3 regions of the Arthrobacter sp. FW305-BF8 genome follow, and region 2 is predicted to be linked to each of the others. Evidence: predicted binding sites of a transcription regulator. Region 2 holds the regulator's gene; each other region holds the start of a gene.
The links. Region 2 encodes LexA, which represses DNA repair genes until DNA is damaged. Its sites were predicted from a motif close to TCGAACANNTGTTCGA; they were not measured.
Positions count from the first base shown of each region.

Region 1 (7,214 bases), on a different replicon from region 2:
CAGTTCATCGACGGCGATGAACCCGGTCCGGGCCAGGGCGATGGCCAGCTCCGCCAAATACCCGGCCCCGTTGCGCTGCACGAGGTCGCCCATGACCGCGTGCATGCGGCCGGTCATCCCAGAGGGGCCCTCGGCTTCCTCGGCAGCGATGCGCAGCAGGGTCAGGGCGGCCAGCCGCGGATCGTCGTACATCAGTCCCATGGCCCAAAGGCTACGCCAGGCACCGCGCGTGTGAACCCGGTCGTGGTCCGGATGCTCCCTATTTGTCGGCCCAGCGTTCGTGCGCGGCCTGGCGGGTGATTCCGGCGGCGCGGCCGATCTCGGCCCAGGTCGCCCCGGCGGCTTTGGCGGCCGCGACGGTTTTGTCCAGCCGCTGTCCGGCCTGGGCGTAGCCGCGTGCGGCGGCCACGACACCGTCGACCGCGCCCACGGACGCGAGGTATTCGAGCCATTCATCGCCGATGGCATCATCGACCGGTTCCGGGGCATGGGCGGACTTTTCACGGGGCCTGCAGGAGCCGGACGAGGCGGCTGGTTTCATCCAGGCGGTCCACCGGGCGCGTCCAGGACAGCTCCCGGGCGGGGGTCATCATCCACAGGGCGAAGTAGTTGTGCGGCACTTTCGCCTCCAGCGCCGCCCGGAACAGCGCTGTCACCCGGGGATCGAGCTGGCCGCCGGCGGTGAACTGGAAGCCGGGGCAGAAGGTCCCGTCGTCGATGAACACCCGGACCAGGCTGCGCAGCACCGGCTCCACATCCGGCAGCGCGCTGAGCCGGGCGTGCACCTGTTCCAGGGAAGGCAGTCCGAACTCACGGCGCAGCGCCGCCCACATCTGGTCCGGCACCGGGCCGGAGAACCCACCCACGATTGCCCTTACCCGTCGGTAATGGAAACCAGGAGCCACTGCTCCGACAACGGGTCGCGGCGCAGCTCGAAGGTCCGCAACGGCGCGGAGGTGCTATCACGGACCTGGACGCGCCAGTGTTCGACGCTGACCAGGTCCCCGGAGCCGATGGCAGCCCGGGTGCCGGTGTGCCACCAGTCGCAGCGTTCGAACCAGTGCACCGGTTCGGCTGCGACCGCCCAGATCTGTCCGTCGTGGCGGACGGCCAGGGGAGTTCCGGCGGCGTTGAATCGCACCTGTACCGGCACGCCGGGCTTCGTCGATGCCGTTGTGGGGGCGGTCTTGGGCGTGGGGTCGGCAGGGCTGGTGCTGCGGGGTTCATGGGTGATGGTCATTCGTTTGTCTTCCGTGTTGGTGCTGGTCTGGGGGTGGTTGTTAGGCGGCTTTGACGAGGGGGAGTTCGTCCCAGTGGGTGGTGTAGCGGGGGGAGAGCATGTCGCGTTTCATGGTCCAGTCCAGGCCGGTTTTGATGCCGGCGTGGCCCAGGCCGATGGCACCGCGCCCATACCGGCGGGTCACGTCTTCGAGGAGGGTGCCGATGTGGCGTTCCTCGTGCGGGTTCTCGAAGGGCTCGAGCGGGGATTGGTTGCCGGTGGGGCGCAGGTCGGTGACCATGATCCCGGCGCGGGCGTATTTGAGGCCTTCCTGGATGGTGGGCAGCAGCGCGTGCGCGGCCCGGGTGAGCAGGACCGGGTCCGCCGTCGGCATCGGCAGCGCCACGCACACCGACGGGTAGGACTTCTCGTATTGGTTGTAGTGGCTGGTGCCGGCGAACGCGGTGAGGACCTTGGCCTGCAGCCCGTGCTTGCCCAGCCGTGCTGAGGCCTGCTGCCCGTAGACGGAGAGGACCTGCCGGAGCCCGGCGGCGGTGGTGACAGGCGTGGCGAAGGAGCGGGAGAAGATCAGCTGGTCCCGGCCGATGCGTTCTTCCTCCATCGGGATGCAGGGGGTGCCCTGCAGTTCCAGGACGGTGCGCATCATGACCACGGAGAACTTGTCCCGGATCGCGACCGGATCCGCGCAGGTGAGGTCGGCGATCGTGTGGATGCCGATGACGTTCAGTCGTTTGGTCAGCCGGCCGGCGATCCCCCAGATTTCCTCCACGGACAACCTCCCCAACAGTGCCTCCCGTGCAGGTGCGGGCACGGTGTCCCAGTGGCAGACCCCGCCGAACGCCGGGTTGTGTTTGGCCCACTTGTTGCACAGCTTCGCCAGGGTTTTGGTGGGGGCGATCCCGACGCAGACCGGCACGCCGACGTGCCGGCGGACCGCGGCTTTCATGGCCCGGCCCAGGGCGAGCAGCTCGGCGGGGGAGCCTTTGACGCCGAGGAAGGCCTCGTCGATGCTGTAGACCTCGAGCCAGGCCGAGTACCGGCCCAGCAATTCCATCACCCGGGCGCTGATGTCCCCGTAGAGCTCGTAGTTGGACGAGAGCGCGACCAGGCCCCATTCCTTGGCCCGCGGGGCGAGTTTGAACCACGGTTCGCCCATCGGGATGCCGAGGGCTTTGGCTTCGGGGGAGCGGGTGACGGCGCAGCCGTCGTTGTTGGACAGCACCACCACCGGCCGGCCCTCCAGGGACGGGTCGAAGGCCCGCTCGGCCGAGGCGTAGAAGCAGTTCACGTCCACGTGCGCGATCTGCGGCATCCGCCGCATCACGGCCGGCCTAGACATCAGATCCCCCAGGCAGTTCGCGTTTAACGGAAAAGCGCGCGTTAGACATGGTGCAGGCACCTCGTGGCGACGCCCCACACGCTCAGCTCGGACAGCGCAGGAACGCGGATGTCCGGGTACTTGGGGTTCTCCGCCTGCAGCACCACGCCCATGGGGGTGATGCGCAGCCGCTTGATGGTCAGCTCCCCGTCCAGGACGGCGATCACGACCGACCCGTCCGTGGGTTCCAGCGCCCGGTTGACGATCAGTTCGTCCCCGTCGCTGATGCCGGCGCCCTCCATCGAGTCCCCGGTCACCCGCACGACATAGGTGCTGGTGATGTCCTTGATCAGGTGCTCGTTCAGGTCGATCCGGCCGTCGAAGTAGTCCTGCGCCGGCGAGGGGTATCCCGCCGCGACCGGCACCGGGGAGACCAGCACCGACAACAACGACACGCCCGCATCTAGCACACGGGGACCAACAATGACGCCCACAACACACCTTTTTTCGAATATATGTTCGATAGGTTTCAAGTGTAGACCCGGGGTCGGACAGTAAAGAATCCTCCAGGTGCATCGGGACGCAGAGGCCCTGGCCCCGGCGCTTGGACGGGACGGGTTGCACGCCAATGGGGACAGCTTTGAGCTGTGCGGAGGGCTCCACCTGCCCCCAATGGGCACAACCCGCCCACCCGCCAGGGGTGGTCTGTGCTGTCCGTGGGGGAAGTCGCGGTTACACCGTGCCGGTGCGGGGTTTGCGGCCGCGTTGCCGGCCGGAGCGCCAGCCCGGCAGCACCTCATCCAGCGCGCCTGCCTTGGCCGGCTCAAGTTCGCCGCGGCGTGCCTTTTGGCGCTGGACGTGCAGCCAGACGCCGAGGTCGTGTTCTTCCCCGGCCACGACGGACTTGTGCCGGGGCCAGTCGTGCCCGGCCGCCCGGTACCGTACCAGGGCGGCGAGCCGGTCCTGCCATCTGGCCTCATCGGCCACGGACCGCGGTGGCCGTTGCCATTCGGGGAGGTCGGCCAGCCCATCACGGTAGGCGGGTGCGAGTGTCCCGGCAGCGGCGTCGCGGCGGCGCCGCTCCAACCACGACGCCAGCCTCCGCTCATCCGCATCTTTGGCGGTGCGGGAAGGATACCGCCCGGTCTCCCGGACCAGGGCCACGAACTGGCGCATCCGCGCCAGCCCCTGCCCGCTCACCTGCATTGGCGGTGGGCCTGCGGCTTTCTCGTGGGCGGCCTGCAGCCCTGGGTCCATTCCAAGTGCCACGGACAGGTGGTAGCCGACCGTCGCGGCCGGCGCCCGGGTGAGCGCGGCGATCCGGGAGCGGGTCAGCCCGCCCCGGTACATCAGCACCCACTCCGCGTTCGGAGCCCGAGTACGCCGCCTGGTCGTCACGGCACCATCCTGCCACCCGCACCGCTCAACGACCTGCCGCGAAGTCCATCCTGCATGGCGTGCACGCGCGCATGGGGCCGCCCCTTTCCGCCGGGGCCGGGGTGCATGGGGGACAGCCCGGGCCCCGGGGTCAGGGCCGGCAGGCTTTGCCCGTGACTGCGGCCCGGTGGGGATGAGACAACTCTGTCTCGCCAACCTTGGGGAAAGCACGGATCGCCTTGGGAGTCCATTGGCCGTCGGCTGGGATCAAGGACATGCTCGCAGGGCTCGCATCCATGCGGGCGTCCGCTGGCGCGGCCGGCTGTCGGGGTCCAGTGCCGGCTCCGCAGGGCTCCGCAGTCCCTGAACCCTGTTGTTCACGTCTTCGACGTTTTTTGGCTGCTGTCCTTCGGATCGTACGTGCCCGCTCCGTCCCGTCTAGCCCCTCCGTTCCTCCGGGGCCTGCGCCCCGGAAAAGTCTTCTCCGGCGCTCCTTCGTCGCTGATTTCCTCCGAAGATTTTCCGTGTCTTGCCCTCACGGGTAGACGGGACTCCACGGGCACAGCTCCGCAAGCTTCGCCAGCAGCCAAAAAACAACGGGGGGAGAGGGGAGCTGGCCGGTCACCTGAGCCGCCCCACACCCCCACGTCTCTGCAAGGACAAAAACCATGACCGCAGTAAGCAATAAGACCGTGACCCTCGCGGACACCGGGGAAACCATCGACGGCGTGACCGTGCTGGGTGATTACCACATGAACGGTGGCTACGACTGGATGGAACTGATCGAAGAGCACGGCTGGGCCGTGCTCTCCAGCTGGGGCTGTGACGGCTGGGACCTGGGCCAATGGCCCTATGTCATGGTCGCCGTTACCCGCACCGCTGACAGCATCGGCAACCTGTTCGGCATCGCGACCTACTGCGAGGGTGACGTGACGTGCACCTACTTCCGGACGAAAGCCCGCCTGTGGGACGCGATCACGGAGCAGGCATTTTTCCACTGGAAGAACGGGCAGGCCCAAGGCCCGGCAGACCTGCCGGAGGCCGCCGCCGAACTGCCGAGCCGGTACCGGATGCCCTACGTCGTGCGGGATGCCGCCTAACCAACACAAACAGGCGCTGTACTGCCCGGCCGGTGCCGGGCAGTACAGCGCCCACAACTTCACAGGAGCCAGCACATGAGCAACGACACCGCCAGCCCCAAGGGCATCACCGCCCTGATCTACCGTGACGCTCCGGGCGCGGACTTCTCGAACCGGGGCATCTCTGCCAGCGTCATGGAAGTAACCGTCATTGGCGAGGGCATCGACCCGGTTTTCGAGGCCACTGAGGAACGACCCGCCGTCCGGCTCGTCAAAAACGAGCACCCACACCGCGAGACCGTGGTCCACGCGGAGCCGGTCGCCCCGGAAGGTGAACCCGCTCCGTGGTACATGTTCGGCGGCACGTTCATCTTCAGCAGTGACGGCCGGTTCCGCCGCGCGGCCGGGCACTACGGAGCCGTCCCGCTGCACGACCGCCGCGAATAGGGCCGCCGGTGGCCGGTCTTTCGGGGCCGGTCACCGCGGGCGGTCCACCGTCGTGGCCGGCTTTCGCTGGTGGTCGCCCGCGGCGGACCGCCAATCCCGCAGTAATCAGGTGCCGGGCGGCGGCCGCCGGCGGCAAGCCCGGGCCGGCAGTCTCGTTGGGTTGTCCGTGGCCCGGAGCGAAAGGCAGGCTCGCAAGGGCTCGCCCTGGTTTCCGCTGCGCTCCAACCAGTTGAAGGGCGTCCGCTGGCGCGGCCGGCTGTCGGGGTCCAGTGCCGGCTCCGCAGGGCTCCGCCGTCCCTGAACCCTGTTGTTCACGTCTTCGACGTTTTTTGGCTGCTGTCCTTCGGATCGTACGTGCCCGCTCCGTCCCGTCTAGCCCCTCCGTTCCTCCGGGGCCTGCGCCCCGGAAAAGTCTTCTCCGGCGCTCCTTCGTCGCTGATTTCCTCCGAAGATTTTCCGTGTCTTGCCCTCACGGGTAGACGGGACTCCACGGGCACAGCTCCGCAAGCTTCGCCAGCAGCCAAAAAACAACGGGGGGAGAGGGGAGCTGGCCGGTCACCTGAACCGCCCCACACCCCCACGTCTCTGCAAGGACAAAAACCATGAACGAAAAACTGACCATCACCGGATCCGCTGACCTTCTCGCCACCGTCCCGCACCTGCTGGGCAACCAGCCCAAGGAGTCCTTCGTCGTGCTGACGACACGTCTCGGATCGCTGGGGGCAAGCCTCCGCATGGACGCACCGGCAGAGGCCGCACCACTGCACTACGCCCAAATGATGGCGACCTACGCGGCCAACGACGAGAAGGCCACCGGCAGCTACGTGATCGTCTACACCGACGAGAAACCAGCCTACGGCTTCCCCTACGCCGCCCACGTCCTCGCACTCAGCAACGAGCTGGCCACCGCGCGGATGCCCGTCAAAAAGGTCTTCCTGGTGACGGGGACCTACTGGGCGACCTACGGCACCACGGAGAAGAACTCACTGAACGAAATCCGCGACAGCAACGCCAACGTCACCCTGACCTACTTCGGGTCCGCCCCCGACATCGACGTCTACAACCCGGAACTGCTGGGCACGTGGGCGCTTCCGGTGCAGGCGCCCGAAGGCACCGACGAGGACCTGAACGCCGCCTGCGCGACATGGGCGACCGTGCTCGACGACGAAGGTACGCCGGACAAGGAAACCGCCCGCCAGCTGGCCGCAGCATTCCAGCACCGCCACATCCGCGACTACCTGTTCCGCGACACCATCACCACGCACAACGGCAACTTTGGCGACACGCTCACCGGAAAGTTCACCGGCCGCCCCGACTGGGACCGCATCGACCGCGCCGAAGCCATTGCCTTCGACCTTATGAAGGTCGTACCCACCGGACAGCGGGCCCCCATGCTGGCCCTCATGGGCTGGCTGGAATGGCTCAAAGGCCGCGGAACCCAGGCCGACCGCTACCTGAAACTGGCCACCGAGGACGTTTCTGACTTCCGGCTCGCCGTGCTGCTGCGGGAACTCATCAACCGCGGAGCCGTCGCAGACGTCGCCCGCGACGAGGGCACTTCCTACCAGCGCCGCCTGATCTAGGACACTCGAGGCCGGGACGGATCACCATCAAGGTATCCGCCCCGGCCTTCCTGGTGGCGGGGCGGCCTCCCCCGCTGGCGCTCCTCCGGCCGCCGACGACGCTGGCGCGGGCGCAGCCACACCCAGTCAACGGCCAGAATCCTGGGCTACAGTGGGCACAGACGCCACAA
Region 1 covers NZ_CP084562.1:57,974-65,187, reverse strand. The annotation lists gene LFT45_RS22630 (hypothetical protein) at 1-201, opposite strand, end outside; gene LFT45_RS22625 (hypothetical protein) at 260-541, opposite strand; gene LFT45_RS22620 (hypothetical protein) at 501-866, opposite strand; gene LFT45_RS22615 (hypothetical protein) at 875-1,240, opposite strand; gene LFT45_RS22610 (Y-family DNA polymerase) at 1,281-2,579, opposite strand; gene LFT45_RS22605 (LexA family protein) at 2,621-3,052, opposite strand; gene LFT45_RS22600 (helicase associated domain-containing protein) at 3,291-3,956, opposite strand; gene LFT45_RS22595 (hypothetical protein) at 4,604-5,035, shown strand; gene LFT45_RS22590 (hypothetical protein) at 5,111-5,461, shown strand; gene LFT45_RS22585 (DUF4192 family protein) at 6,064-7,044, shown strand.
Region 1: the regulator LexA is predicted to act here: its motif matches at 3,066-3,081, upstream of LFT45_RS22605 (LexA family protein).

Region 2 (7,214 bases):
GGCTTTCCCTCCGAGGAACCCTCGGAGGGCCAGCTCTTCTCGCTGGGCGAGGACACCAGCGTTCCGCACTTCGCCGCGGCGATGGGCGGTCCCTCGTCGCAGCTCGGCAAGGAGGTGGTCAGACTCCGGGAATGGGCGGAGCAGACCACCACGGGCGACCGTGACGAGCTCCTTCCCGGCGTCACGGACCGGGCCTGGCGGCAGGTGTCCGTCACGTCCATGGAATGCCTCGGCGCGCAGAAATGCCCCCTCGCCGAAGAATGCTTCAGCGAGCTTGCCCGGCACAACGCCACGGAAGCCGACGTCGTGGTGACCAACCACGCCATGCTGGCCGTCAGCGCCTTCGAGGGCCTGGCGGTGCTGCCTGAGTACGACGTCGTGGTGGTGGATGAGGCCCACGAGCTCCAGGACCGGGTGACCGGCGCGGTTTCGGGGCAGCTGTCGGTGGCCATGGTCCATGCCGCGGCCTCCGGCGCCCGCAAGCACACCGGGATCACTGTTGACGCGCTCAACACAGCGGCAGCAAACCTGGAGGTCGCCCTCGCCGGCGTTCCCAGCGGCTTGCTGCCGAACGGCCTGAACGACGAGCAGCTGGATTGTGTGGACCAGCTTCGTGAGGCCTGCCGGGCGGCGCTGTCGGACTCCAAGGGGGACAGCAACACAACGGCCGACGGCGGGCGGCAGCTTGCGCGCTCCCGTCTGCTGGTGATTTTGGAGCTTTGCGAACGTTTGATTGCGGCGCGCGAAAACCGTGAGGTGGTCTGGTTCTCCCGGAACAGCACGTTTGATCCCCAACAGGGATACTCGGCGCCGGACGAGACTGCCCCGGCTCTGGTCAACATCGCCCCACTGAGCGTCGCAGGCAGGCTGCGTGAAGGCCTGTTCGCCGGCCATACAGTGGTGCTGACGTCGGCCACGCTGGCCATCGGCTCTGCCTTCGAACCCGCCGCAGGCGGACTGGGGCTGGTCGGCGACGGTGCGCCGAGCTGGACCGGCGTCGACGTGGGTTCGCCCTTCGACTACCCCCGGCAGGGCATCCTCTATGTGGCACGGCACCTGCCGAAACCGGGCCGCGGCACTTCGCCGGAGGCGCTGGACGAACTCGAGTCCCTCATCCGCGCCTCCGGCGGGGGAGCGCTCTGCCTGTTCTCCTCACGACGGGCGGCCGAGGAAGCGGCGGACGCCCTGCGCACGCGGCTGGATGTCAGCATTCTCTGCCAGGGCGAATCCACTATGACGGCACTGGTGAAGCAGTTCGCCGACGAGCCTGATACGTGCCTGTTCGGCACGATGTCCCTGTGGCAGGGCGTCGACGTGCCGGGCGGATCGTGCCGCCTGGTGGTCATTGACAGGATCCCCTTCCCGCGCCCGGACGACCCCCTGATGACCGCGCGGTCCCGGGCCGTTGCCCAGGCCGGCGGCAACGGGTTCATGTCCGTGTCCGCCACGCACGCGGCCATCAGGCTGGCCCAGGGGGCAGGACGGCTCATTCGGTCCGCGAACGACAAGGGAGTGGTGGCAGTGCTGGATTCCCGGCTGTCCACGGAACGCTATGGCGGGTTCCTGCGGGCTGCCCTGCCGCCGTTCTGGCCGACGACCGACAAGAAGACCGCCGTCGCAGCGCTCGAACGGCTCGCCGGCGCACAGGCGTGAAAAGCCCCGGGCTATAACAGCCCGGGGCTAACGTTGCAGCGGCTACAGCGAGCGGAGTACGGACACCACCTTGCCCATGACGACGGCGTGGTCGCCCAGGATGGGTTCGTACTGCGTGTTCTGCGGAAGCAGCCACGTGTGCCCGTCCCGCTGCCGGAAGGTCTTGACCGTCGCCTCGTCGTCGAGCAGCGCAGCGACGATGTCGCCGTTGACCGCGTCGCTTTGCCGCCGGACCACCACCCAGTCGCCGTCGCAGATGGCGGCGTCCACCATGGAGTCCCCTGCGACCTTGAGCATGAACAGTTCGCCGTGGCCCACCAACTGGCGTGGCAGCGGCATCAGGTCCTCCACCATCTGGTCCGCAAGGACGGGGCCGCCGGCGGCGATGCGGCCGACCAGCGGCACCATTGCGGTGTCCATCGCGCTGGGCAGTTCGGATACGGACGCGCCTGCGGCGCTCAGGGCCGGGGCCTTGTCAGCGCCGCCGGTTTTTGCCGTCCCTGCATCCAGGGTGAGCGGCATCAGGACCTCCATGGCGCGCGGCCGCTTCGGGTCGCGCCGGAGGTAGCCAAGCTTTTCCAGCTGCGAGAGCTGGTGGGTCACGCTGGATAGGCTGGCCAGGCCGACGGTGTCGCCGATTTCCCTCATCGACGGCGGGTAGCCGTTGTCGTTGACCGAGCGCTGGATGGTTTCCAGGATCTTTTTCTGCCGGACGGTGAGTCCCTTGGGGGTCCGCTGAGACCGCGGGCTGCGCTGGGGAGCCTTGCCGTCAGAGGCCTGTGCTGCCATGTTCGCCAACGCCTTTCCGTTCCTCCCGGCCGCGGTAGCTGCAGTGGCCGGGAACTTCCGGCCTGAAAATGTCAGACCCTGCTGATCAACTGCAGATGTGGTTGTTCTGTGATTTCCAACGTAGGCCAGCCATAGTGCTTTTTCAAACATTTGTTCTAGCGAGTCTCGACTTAATTCGTCGATAGGTGCTAAAACTAGGAAAAGCAAAGTTCGAACATGTGTTCTAGTGAGGGCCGCTTGGCAGCCCGGTGTTCGAACTGTTTGTTCGAACACGAGGCAGCACAACTTGGTCCAGGAGGGCTCACGCCATGTCAGCTTCAACAGCAGCATCAACTTCAACGGCAATGTCCCGTTCGGCCGCAATGCCTTCAAAGGCAATGTCCAGTTCAATGGCGGCGTCCCGGACGGGGAAGCCACCGCGGCTTCGTCTGACCCGCCGTGGCCGCATTGTCCTGATCGGTCTGCCGCTTGTTCTGCTGGCTGCCGCTATCCTGTCCCTGACCGGGCTCCTGAACTCCCCGGCCAAGGCTGCAGACAATGCCGGTGGCCTGACGGTTACGCCCACGGTTTCGGTCACGGTGCAGCCCGGTGAATCACTCTGGGCCATCGCCGGGCAGGTCGACCCGGACCGCGATCCCCGGGACGTGATCGCGGACATCGTCCAGCTCAATAACCTCCAGGCCGGCAAAGTCATGCCCGGTCAGCAGCTGTTTGTGCCCAACAAGTAGGGGTGATTGGGCGCGGTTTCGGCTGGCCGGAACCGTCACAGTTTCCGGCCAGCCCTCCGGGTTACTTAAACTGTCCTAGTGACTGACCAGCTTGAGCGACTGAACCGACTGCCCCTGCGGACCAACCTGAGGGGGTTGTCCCCCTATGGCGCCCCCCAGCTTGATGTTCCGATCCTGCTCAACGTCAACGAGAACACGCATGGCGTGCCCGCCGACGTGCGGGCGGCCATCACGTCGGCCGTATCCGAGGCCGCCGCCGGGCTCAACCGGTACCCCGATCGCGAATTTACTGAACTCCGGGAAGCCCTGGCTGAATACCTCGGCCACGGGCTGGGCGCGGACAACCTCTGGGCGGCCAACGGCTCCAACGAGGTCCTGCAGCAGATCCTCCAGGCGTTTGGCGGCCCGGGCCGGTCACTCCTGAGCTTCCCGCCGACGTACTCCATGTACCCGCTGCTCGCCAGCGGCACGGACACCGCCTACATCGCCGGCAGGCGTGCCGACGACTACGGCCTCAGCGCAGAGTCCGCGGCGAACCAGGTGCGGGAACTCCAGCCAAACATCGTCTTCCTGTGCTCACCCAACAACCCCACCGGCACCGGCCTGGGCCTGGACGTGGTGGAAGCCGTCTATGAGGCTGGCGAGGCCAGTCAGGCGGTCGTCGTCGTGGACGAGGCCTACCACGAGTTTGCACACGACGGCACGCCCAGCGCCCTCACCCTGCTGCCCGGCCGGGAGCGGCTCATCGTCTCCCGGACCATGAGCAAGGCGTTCGCTCTTGCCGGCGCCCGCCTCGGCTACATGGCTGCCGCCCCGGAGGTGACCGACGCCCTCCGGTTGGTGCGCCTTCCCTACCACCTGTCGGCCGTCACGCAGGCAACCGCCCTCGCGGCGCTGCAGCACCGCGAGGCGCTCATGGCCGATGTCCAAGACATCAAACGGCAGCGTGACCGGATTGTCGCGGAACTGACGCGGATGGGGCTGCGGCCCGCGGCGTCCGATTCCAACTACGTCTTCTTCGGTGGGCTGGAGAACCCCCATGAGGTCTGGCAGGGACTGCTGGATGCAGGGGTGCTCGTCCGCGACGTCGGCATCGCCGGCCACCTGAGGGTCACGGCCGGTACTGAGACGGAAACCACAGCCTTCCTGGAAGCGCTGGAAAGCATCCTGGCCCGGCAGGCCGTACTTCCGGCCTAAACTTGAATATGGACCAGGTCAGGTCTGCCCCCATCCTTCGTCAAAGGACATCTATCACCATGAGCGACACCGGTATCAAGGCTGCCGAGGCCCGGACTGCACGCATGGAGCGTGCCACCAGCGAATCTTCCGTGCTGGTGGAGATCAACCTCGACGGCACCGGAGTGTCGGATATCAGCACGTCGGTCCCGTTCTACGACCACATGCTGACGGCCCTGTGCAAGCACTCACTCATCGACATGACCGTCAAGGCCACCGGCGACACCCACATTGACGTCCACCACACCGTCGAGGATGTTGCCATTACGTTCGGCGAGGTCCTGCGCACCGCGCTGGGCAACAAGGCGGGCATCCGCCGCTTCGGTGAGGCCACCGTGCCCCTGGACGAGGCCCTCGCGCACGCCGTCGTCGACGTGTCCGGCCGGCCCTACCTGGTGCACGGCGGCGAGCCTGCCGGGCAGGAGTACCACCTGATCGGCGGCCACTTCACGGGCTCGCTGACCCGGCACGTGTTCGAGGCCATCACGCTGCACGCCGGCATCTGCCTGCACATGAACGTCATCGCGGGCCGCGACCCGCACCACATCGTGGAAGCCCAGTTCAAGGCCTTCGCCAGGGCCCTCCGCGCAGCCGTCGAGCCGGATCCCCGCGTCGAGGGCATTCCGTCCACCAAAGGAGCACTGTGACCGGCAAAGTACTGCACGAGGGCGCGATCCTCGACCCGTCCGCCACAATGAAGCCGGCATCCCCGGAGGGCAAACCCACCGTCACCGTCCTGGACTACGGCTCCGGCAACGTCCGTTCGGCCGTTCGCGCCCTTGAGCGTGCCGGTGCGGAGGTTATCCTGAGCTCCAAGCCCGAGGACGTGCTGAACGCCGACGGGCTGGTCGTTCCCGGCGTCGGCGCCTTCGAAACGGTCATGCGCGAGCTCAAAGCTGTTGACGGCATCCGGATGATCGGCCGCCGCGTTGCCGGCGGACGCCCGGTCCTCGGGATCTGCGTCGGCCTGCAGGTGCTCTTCGAAGCCGGCGTCGAACACGGAACCGAAGCCGAAGGCATGGGGGAGTGGCCCGGCAAGGTGGAGCTCCTCCCGGCGGAAGTGGTGCCGCACATGGGGTGGAACACCGTCAAGGTCCCGGAAGGCTCCAGGCTTTTCGCCGGCGTCGAGGGCGAGCGGTTCTACTTTGTGCACTCCTACGGCGTCCAGAACTGGGACTTCGACGTGATCCAGCCGCGGATGGCGCCGCCCCTGGTCACGTGGTCCGAGCACGGTGGCCCCTTCGTCGCCGCCGTGGAAAACGGCCCCCTCTGCGCCACCCAGTTCCACCCGGAAAAGTCCGGTGACGCCGGCGCGCGTCTCCTGAAAAACTGGGTCGACGGGCTCCGCGCGCCGCACTCCCGGCAGGCGGCGGACGCCTAGATGTGGTCAATCCTCCTGATGGGACTCGCCGGTCTCCTGGTGGGCGGCGGCCTGTCCTTCAGGCAGCAGCGCAAACCGCTCTGGATCCAGATCGGTTTCTACGTGTTGGCCGCCATGTCGCTGCTGGCCGCCTACCTGCTGACCCTTCCCGGCACATAACCCACTAACCCGCCGTGCGCGCCGCAGAAGTGGCCGCCCACGGGAACCCGCGTCTACAAGAACTGAGGACCCCTGATGACCAGCCAAAACGAGCTGCCGGTACTTGAACTGCTTCCCGCCGTCGACGTCGTGAACGGCCAGGCCGTCCGCCTGGTCCAGGGCGAGGCGGGCAGCGAAACAAGCTACGGCACGCCCCTGGAGGCGGCGCTCAACTGGCAGCAGCAGGGCGCGGAATGGGTTCACCTGGTGGACCTCGACGCTGCCTTCGGACGCGGCTCGAACGCGGACCTGCTGCGCGAAGTGGTGGGCCGGCTGGACATCAAGGTCGAGCTCTCCGGCGGCCTTCGGGACGACGAATCGCTGGAGAAGGCACTGGACCTGGGCGTCGCCCGGGTGAACCTCGGCACCGCCGCTCTGGAGAATCCGGAATGGACCGCGCGGGCCATCGACCGCTTCGGTGACCGGATCGCCGTCGGCCTGGACGTCCGGGGAACCACCCTCGCCGGACGCGGCTGGACCAAGGAAGGCGGGGACCTGTGGGACGTTTTGGGCCGCCTCGAGGAGGCTGGCTGCGCCCGCTACGTCGTCACCGACGTAACCAAGGACGGGACGCTGCAGGGACCGAACGTTGAACTTCTGCGGCAGATGGTGGAAAAGACCGGCAAGCCCGTGGTGGCCTCCGGCGGCATTTCCAGCCTCGACGATTTGAAGGTCCTGCGCTCCCTGGTGCCGCTCGGCGTCGAAGGTGCCATCGTGGGCAAGGCCCTGTACGCCGGCGCCTTCACCCTCCCCGAGGCCCTCGACGTCGCCGGCCGCCGCTAGGACATCGCCGTGACCGAGCACCAGCGCAACTCCGCGGACGGCGGCGGACCGGCGGCGGACCTGCCCCCGGTTCGCAGGCTGCCCGGTCACATCGAGGCTGCCCTGGCCGGGGCGGGTGGCGCCGCCGATTCGGCCGGTCAGCCCTGGGCCGGGCGCAGCCTCGCCGGTGATGACGCCAAGATCCACAACTTCGAGGACGACGACGGCGCGGCCGACGCCGGCTACCTCACCGCAGTCTCCGCTCTTGTTGCCGGGGACGGCGGCGAGGCCGCGGTGGTTGCCTCACTGGCCAGTGCCCGGGTTTTCGTCCCCGTGGTGGCACAACTGGCGGAAGAAGCCGAGGGCGCGCACGGCGTGCACGCAGACAAGCAGGCGGACATGGCGCTGGTGACGCTCAAGGCGCCCGACGGCCGCCTCGCCATGCCGGTGTTCAGCACGGCAGCAGC
Region 2 covers NZ_CP084561.1:1,863,886-1,871,099, forward strand. The annotation lists gene LFT45_RS08315 (ATP-dependent DNA helicase) at 1-1,653, shown strand, start outside; gene lexA (transcriptional repressor LexA) at 1,696-2,442, opposite strand; gene LFT45_RS08325 (LysM peptidoglycan-binding domain-containing protein) at 2,820-3,170, shown strand; gene LFT45_RS08330 (histidinol-phosphate transaminase) at 3,249-4,367, shown strand; gene hisB (imidazoleglycerol-phosphate dehydratase HisB) at 4,427-5,053, shown strand; gene hisH (imidazole glycerol phosphate synthase subunit HisH) at 5,050-5,787, shown strand; gene LFT45_RS08345 (hypothetical protein) at 5,788-5,946, shown strand; gene priA (bifunctional 1-(5-phosphoribosyl)-5-((5-phosphoribosylamino)methylideneamino)imidazole-4-carboxamide isomerase/phosphoribosylanthranilate isomerase PriA) at 6,022-6,768, shown strand; gene LFT45_RS08355 (SseB family protein) at 6,778-7,214, shown strand, end outside.

Region 3 (7,214 bases), 1.9 Mb from region 2:
AGTCGGGATCGTCAACCTGGGCGGCGGCGTTGATGGTGTTGGCGTTGGGGTTCACGGCAATCCAGGGCGCCCCGGTGGTGAAGCCGCCATGCCGGCTGGCGTCCCACTGCACGGGTGTCCGGGCATTGTCCCGGTTCAGCGGTGCCAGGGCGGCGAGGACCTCGGCGTCGGTGTGGCCCAGGTGCGTGGTGGCCTCGCGGTGGTGGTTGAGGACTTCGATGTCGCGGTAGTCGCTGATGGCCCCGAATGCCATGTTGGTCATGCCCAGCTCTTCGCCCTGGTAGACGTACGGCGTACCGCGGTGCAGGTGCAGGACCGCGGCCAGCATTTTCGCCGACAGCTCGCGGTACTGGCCGTCGTCGCCGAACCGGGAGACGGCGCGGGCCTGGTCGTGGTTACCCCAGTAGAGGCTGTTCCAGCCGCGCTCCGCGAGCCCCTCCTGCCAGCGGCCCAGGGACTTCTTCAGGTCGGTGAGCAGCAGCTTCTTGGGCCGCCACTTATTGCCGCCCTCCTGGTCGAGGGCCACGTGCTCGAACTGGAACACCATGTCCACCTCCCCGCGGCCGGGATCGGTGAAGAGGGCGGCGTCCTCCACGGTGACGCCCGGCATCTCGCCCACGGTGAGCAGGTCCTTGTCCCGCCCCGCGAAGACCTCCTGGTGCATCTCCTGGAGGAACTCGTGGATGCGCGGTCCGCAGATGAAGTGCGGGCCGCCGTCGCCGTAGAGCATCCCTTCGGCCTGCGGGCCGTCCGGCAGCGACTGCTCCTTGGAAATGAAGTTGATGACATCCATCCGGAAGCCGTCCACACCGCGGTCCAGCCACCAGTTCATCATGTCGTACACGGCCGCCCGCACCTCCGGGTTTTCCCAGTTGAGATCCGGCTGCTTCCTGGAGAACAGGTGCAGGTAGTACTCCCCCGTCTTTGCGTCGTACTCCCAGGCCGGCCCCGAGAAGGCCGATCCCCAGTTGTTTGGCTCCGCACCGGGCATTCCGGGAGCAGGTTCACCAGGCCCGACGCCCTCGCGCGGCGGCCGCCACCAGTACCAGTTCCGCTTCGGGTTGTCCTTACTGGAGCGGGACTCCGCGAACCACGGGTGCTCGTCGGAGGTGTGGTTCACCACCAGGTCCATCACCAGCTTCATGTCACGCGAGTGCAGGCCGTCCAGCAGTTCGTCGAGGGTTTCCAGGTCGCCGAACACGGGATCGATGTCGCGGTAGTCGCTGATGTCGTAGCCGTTGTCATCCTGCGGCGAGCGGTACACCGGTGAAAGCCAGACGACGTCGACCCCCAGCTTTTGCAGGTAGTCCAGCTTGCCGATGATCCCGCGGAGGTCACCGATGCCGTCGCCGTCCGAGTCAGCGAAGCTGCGCGGATAGATCTGGTAGACCACCGCGCTCTTGAACCACTCCCTGCCGGCGCGGTAAGCCGTTTCTGCCTCGGTTTCCTGCGTGGTCATCGCTGGCTCCTCCTGGTCGACGGTGGCGGGCTGCTGGCCCACTGAAAGTCTTGTTCCAGAAGAATCGGCGGTCAATGGCTTGGCTAGAAGGCCTCAGCGGATACCGTCCGGAATGCAGGATGGGGTGGCGGAAACCGCCGCGGCGCCGGAAACTAACCGGACGCTAACGGGCAGGAAACGCGTGCGCAACAATGCCACGCCACACTTGGTTGTGCCGGCAATTGCAGGCACCAGCTCCAGCTCAGGAGGCCACGCCATGTTGAAGGAAGCCAAACCCCACATCACCCGGGTCCGTGCCCTGGACCAGCTGCACCGCGGCGACGAGATCGAGGCCCGCCTGTCGGTGGGCCCCAGCTATGACGATGTCATCGTCCGCCGCGGCAGCGTCCAGGAGACAGCCCCGGGCATCGGCGTCGTCTGGATCATGGACCATCACTCGGGCATGCGCAAGGCCATCAATACGGACGAATGCAGCGTCTGGCGCGTCGCCTGAGCGAGCTAACCGCCAGCCACGGACTGGATAATCAGCACTTCCTGGCCGGCAGAAACTTCCGTCTCCAGGCCGCGGAGACGCCGGACCTCCTCACCGTTCACGTAAATATTCACGTAACGGCGGAGCGCACCCGTCTCGTCCCGCAGCCGCCTGGCGAGCACCGGGTAGGTTCCGGTCACGGAATCCAGCAACCAACCCACAGTCACCGCCCCGTCGGCGGGTGTAGTCAGTATGGACTGCCCGCCGGCGAGCGGCTGGAGGACGCCGGGAAGGACCACGCTGATCTCAGCCACCGCACATCCTCACGCGGGGGTCGCCGCTGCAACGGGCGCTCCAGCCACCACGGCAGCGCGAACGCACAGCACATCCGGCAGGTGGGACGCCACCTCCGCAAAGGTTTCGCCCTCGTCCGCGCTGGCATACACCGCGCCGCCGCGCGTTCCGAAGTACACCCCGGCGGGTTCCGCGGAATCCACGGAAGCCGCGTCCCTGAGCACCGCATTGAATTCTGACTGCGGCAGCCCGGAGTCCAGGCGCTTCCACGTGGCGCCGGCGTCGTCGGTACGGTGCACGGCGAGCTTTCCGTCCGGCGGGATGCGTTCGCCGTCGGCCTTCAGGGGAACAACCCAGGCCGTGCCTGCACGCCGGGGGTGGGTCAGCATGACGAACCCGAAATCGGCCGGCAGGCCCTCCGCTATCGATTCCCAGTTCTCGGCATTGTCGTCGGTGCGGTACACGCCGTGGTGGTTCTGCGCGTAAAGGCGGCCGTCGACGGCGGCATCCGCGGCAATCTTGTGCACGCACTGGCCGAATTCCGGGTTGGGATCGGGCATGAAGTAGGCGGAGATCCCTTTGTTCCGCGGCTCCCAGGACGTCCCGCCGTCGAGCGAGCGGTAGACGCCTCCCGTGCTCATGGCGACGTGCACGTTGTCCCCGGAGGAGTTGACCACGATCGAGTGCGCGGCTGCGCCGCCATATCCTGCACCCCATTCGCTGCGGTGCGGGTGGTCCCACAGTCCGCGGTTCAACTCGAAGTGCTCGCCGCCGTCGGTCGATTTCCACACCGAAATCGGCTCCGCACCGGCCCAGACCACCCCCGGACGGGATTCGGCGTCGGGGTAGATCTGCCAGATGCGTTCCACGGCGGCGTCGGTGCCTTCGGGGAACTTGATGGCACCCTGCTCGGGCTCGGTCCAGCTGGCACCGAGGTCATCCGAGTGGGCAACGTAGGGGCCCCAGTGCTCGGACCGCACCCCCACCATGATGCGGGTGCGGCCGTCCCGCGTATCGATTCCGATGCTCGGTATCTCGCTCATCAGGAAGTGCGGGCCGGAATAGGACCATTGCTTCCGGTCCTGGCTGGTGGCCAGCCAGAGGCCTTTTTTGGTCCCGATCGCTAAGACGAAACTCTCTGAGGCATTCATGCTCCCCATGCAACCACTCCGCTGGAGGGGCTGCAATGGTTTGAGCCCCCGCGGGTTTCGTGGGTTTCGTTGCCCGGGCGGGACCTAGGACCCCGTCCTTGCACCGGCTTTGGCGCTGCCGGCTTTCCCGGCGCGGCGGTTCCGCCACCACCGGCGGAGCAGGTCGGCCGCTGCCAGGATTCCGGCCAGGGGCGTCAGAACGGCAGCGGCGTAGACAAACAGCAGCCATGTCAGCGTGGCGATCGGAGGCTGGCTCCGGCTCAGCAGAGACAGGCCACCAAAAAGGCCCGCCACCCAGAAGAGCACCACCAGCGTCAGCACGGCTGCCGCCGGAAAGTACTCGTTCCGCACCACCCTCTTCAAGGTTTCCACCACTGATCCTCCTGCGCCTTGCATCCCCATGAGACCAGTATGCGACGCAGACCCGCTGTCACCGAGACGGCACGGCGAACGTGTGATGAATCCAACCGCTGCCTGGCCTGGCTGCATTCTGTCAGTCGGGAGGACTACACTGCATTATCGAACATATATTCGAAACAAGGTGTGTTGTGGGTGTGATCATCGGACCGCGCGTGATAGAGGCGGGACTTTCCCTGCGGCTAGTGCTGATTTCGCCCGTGGCCGTGGCGGCGGGCTTCCCGTCCCCCGCCCAGGACTACTTTGACGGGCGGATCGACCTCAATGAGCACCTGATCAAGGACATCACCAGCACCTATATCGTGCGGGTATCCGGGGACTCGATGGAACAGGCCGGCATCAGCGACGGGGACGAACTGATCGTCAACCGGGCGCTGGAACCGCGCGACGGGTCCGTGGTCGTCGCGGTGCTGGACGGTGAGCTCACCGTCAAGCGCCTGAAGGTCACCGCGGCAGGCGTGGTGCTCCAGGCCGCCAACCCTTTGTATCCGGACATCAACGTCCCCGCCCTGGCCGATCTCACCATCTGGGGCGTGGCCACGAGGTGCCTGCACCATGTCTAGTTCGCGGCAGCAAATAGCGCTGGTGGACGTGAACTGCTTCTACGCCAGCGCGGAGCGCGCCTTCGACCCCTCCCTGGAAGGCAAGCCGCTCGTCGTGCTCTCCAACAACGACGGCTGCGCCGTGACCCGCAGTCCGGAGGCCAAGGCCCTGGGGATCAGCACGGGCGATCCGTGGTTTAAGCTCGCCCCTCGGGCCAAGGAATGGGGCCTCATTGCCCGGTCCAGCAACTATGAACTGTACGGCGACATCAGCTCCCGCGTCATGGAACTGCTGGGACGCTACTCGGCCTGGCTTGAGGTGTACAGCATCGACGAGGCGTTCCTGGGCATCAAGGGCAGCCCCGAGAAGGTGGTGGGTCTCGGCCGGACCATCAAGGCCGCGGTCCAGCGCAACGTCGGGGTGCCCGTGTGCGTCGGCATCGCCGCCACCAAGACGCTCGCCAAACTGGCCAACCGGTGGGCAAAGAACAACCCTGCGCTCGGCGGGGTGTGCCGCTGGGAGTCGATGGAGCCGGAGGTACGCGAACTGCTCATGGCCCGGCTGCCGGTCTCGGAGGTGTGGGGTGTGGCGGGCCGGCTCGAAAAGCGGTTGAACGCCCTTGGGATCTGCACCATCCTCGAGCTGAGCCGTGCCGATCCGGTGATGGTGCGCGACCGCTTTTCAGTGGTGCTGATGCGTACCGTGCTCGAACTGCGCGGGACGCCCTGCATACCGCTGGAGGAGGAGCGAATGGGTCGGGACCAGCTGATCTTCTCCCGCTCGTTTTCCACTCCCTTGGCGTCAGCTCCTGAATTTCGCCAGGTCCTGAGCGTCTACGCGCAACAGGCGAGTGCCCGGCTGGCCCGGCACCACCTCCAGGCCAAGGTCCTCACCGCGTTCGCCGGCACGTCCCATTACAATCCGAAGGACAAGTCGTTTCCCTCGGTATGCGTTCCGCTGCCCATGCCCACCTCAGACCCGGTACTGCTCACTAGGGCCGCCCATGCCCTGCTTCCCGCGATCCAGGACGGCGTCAAGTACGCCCGTGCCGGGATCATGGTCACCGACCTGCGCCCGTCCGGCAACCAGCAGCCACTTGAGCCCTTCGCCAACCCGCACGAGGAACGCGGGATCGGCCCGCTGGTTGAGCAGGTCAGCCGGAAGTGCGGCAGGGGCACCATCGGACTCGGGTTCGCAGGCCTAAGGACCGGGCTGGATTGGAGCATGAAGCGTGAAATGCGTTCGCCACGCTACACGACGCACTGGGACGAGTTGCCGGTGGTGCGTGCGGCCTGACCGGCCACGCGTCCGCGGACCGTTCAGTCCACAAATTCAGACTGCGTCTCGATGAAATCCCACTCGGCTTCGGTCAAGACTGCCTGCGGTGTATCCGGGTGCGGACCTCCCGCCTCGGCGATCCCCTGCATCACGAACAGCGGAACGTCACCGGCCCGCAGGTTTTCGCGAAGCCACTCCTTGCTTTTCAGGTCAAGATCAAGCCACCACATGTAAATCTGCATGGGACGCCGCCTTTCTACGTCTCCACGCTAGGCTCGCCACGGCCGGGATTCAAGGGAAAATCAGCACTCTTCTCCGCGGGACAGCACCCGTGCCGCAGGGCCAAAAACCGTCGCTGAGCTGGGCCGAAAGGGCTGTGGCTATGGTCTTTCCTGACGCCGCAGGCACACAATTGATTATGGATGCAGAGCATTTCAGCGGGCCGCCTCCCCTCCTCGTGGGCATGGTCCCCGGTCAGCATCCGGAGGTCCTCAAGACCGCGGTCACTCTGGCCCAAAAGCTGTCCGCCCCGCTGCTGTGCGCCTACGTGGACGAAGCAAGCTACCTGGTTGAGTGGGATCCCGCGCGCTCTGCGCACCGGCTTTCGCTGCATCCCGACAGGGACGACGACGACATCCGTTCCGTGACGACGGAACTGAAGTCGGCCATCGGCTCGGCCCTACAGGACGGAGGGCCGGCGTGGACCTTGCGCACGCTTGCCGGGGATCCCGCACGGGCCCTCGGCAGGCTGGCCTCCGAGGTCAATGCCCCCATGATCATTGTGGGCACGCCGGAGCGCGGCTTCGGGCACCGGATCACTGAACTCCTGAACGGCTCCGTGGCCGCATGGCTCACCCACCACCAAAGCCGCCCCGTGTTGGTGGTCCCGTTCCGGATGGCCGCACACCAGGACAGGGCCGAGTAGCCAGCAGCCGCCCAAGACAATGGTGGAAAAGTAAAGCGAAAGTAGTTATTCGAGGTGGTGGCCAACATGGCTACCGGCAAGTAAGCTGATCAGGCAGGCCGCCGCAGGCCCGCCCAAAGACTGCTCCGGAGTGCGTATCCCCCAATAACGCGCTCCGGAGCTTTTTTGTTGCCCAAAAACCTCCGAGGGCACAAGCGGTCTTGCCCGCGCGCTCACTTTCCGCATCCGCGTTGACCTGCCGCATCACCCTTGACTGATACCCCCTAGGGGTATAACTTTGGGGCATGGAAACTTCCGAAGGACAGACGCCGGCGGCGCCTAACGAAGAAGCGATTGCAGAGGCCCCGCAGCACGGCTACACGGCGGACAAGGATGCGTACCTGCGCCGGCTCCGGCGGATCGAGGGACAGGTCCGTGGCATTGCCCGGATGGTTGAGGAAGACAAATACTGCATCGACATCCTGACGCAGGTCGCGGCCGTGACCAAGGCCCTGCACGCCGTCAGCCTCGGCCTCGTGGAAGAACACATTGGCCACTGCGTTGTCGGGGCGGCCTCCGAGCCTGATCCTGACCTGCGGGCTGAAGCCATCGACCTCAAGGTCAAGGAGGCGGCGGGTGCCATCGGGCGCCTGCTGCGCTAGCGGCAAACCACCACCCACCAGCCGACCAACCCCG
Region 3 covers NZ_CP084561.1:4,849,498-4,856,711, forward strand. The annotation lists gene LFT45_RS21985 (glycoside hydrolase family 13 protein) at 1-1,459, opposite strand, end outside; gene LFT45_RS21990 (hypothetical protein) at 1,716-1,952, shown strand; gene LFT45_RS21995 (MoaD/ThiS family protein) at 1,958-2,245, opposite strand; gene LFT45_RS22000 (WD40/YVTN/BNR-like repeat-containing protein) at 2,255-3,385, opposite strand; gene LFT45_RS22005 (hypothetical protein) at 3,461-3,748, opposite strand; gene LFT45_RS22010 (LexA family protein) at 3,925-4,356, shown strand; gene LFT45_RS22015 (Y-family DNA polymerase) at 4,349-5,632, shown strand; gene LFT45_RS22020 (hypothetical protein) at 5,656-5,856, opposite strand; gene LFT45_RS22025 (universal stress protein) at 6,033-6,539, shown strand; gene LFT45_RS22030 (metal-sensitive transcriptional regulator) at 6,824-7,180, shown strand.
Region 3: the regulator LexA is predicted to act here: its motif matches at 3,896-3,911, upstream of LFT45_RS22010 (LexA family protein).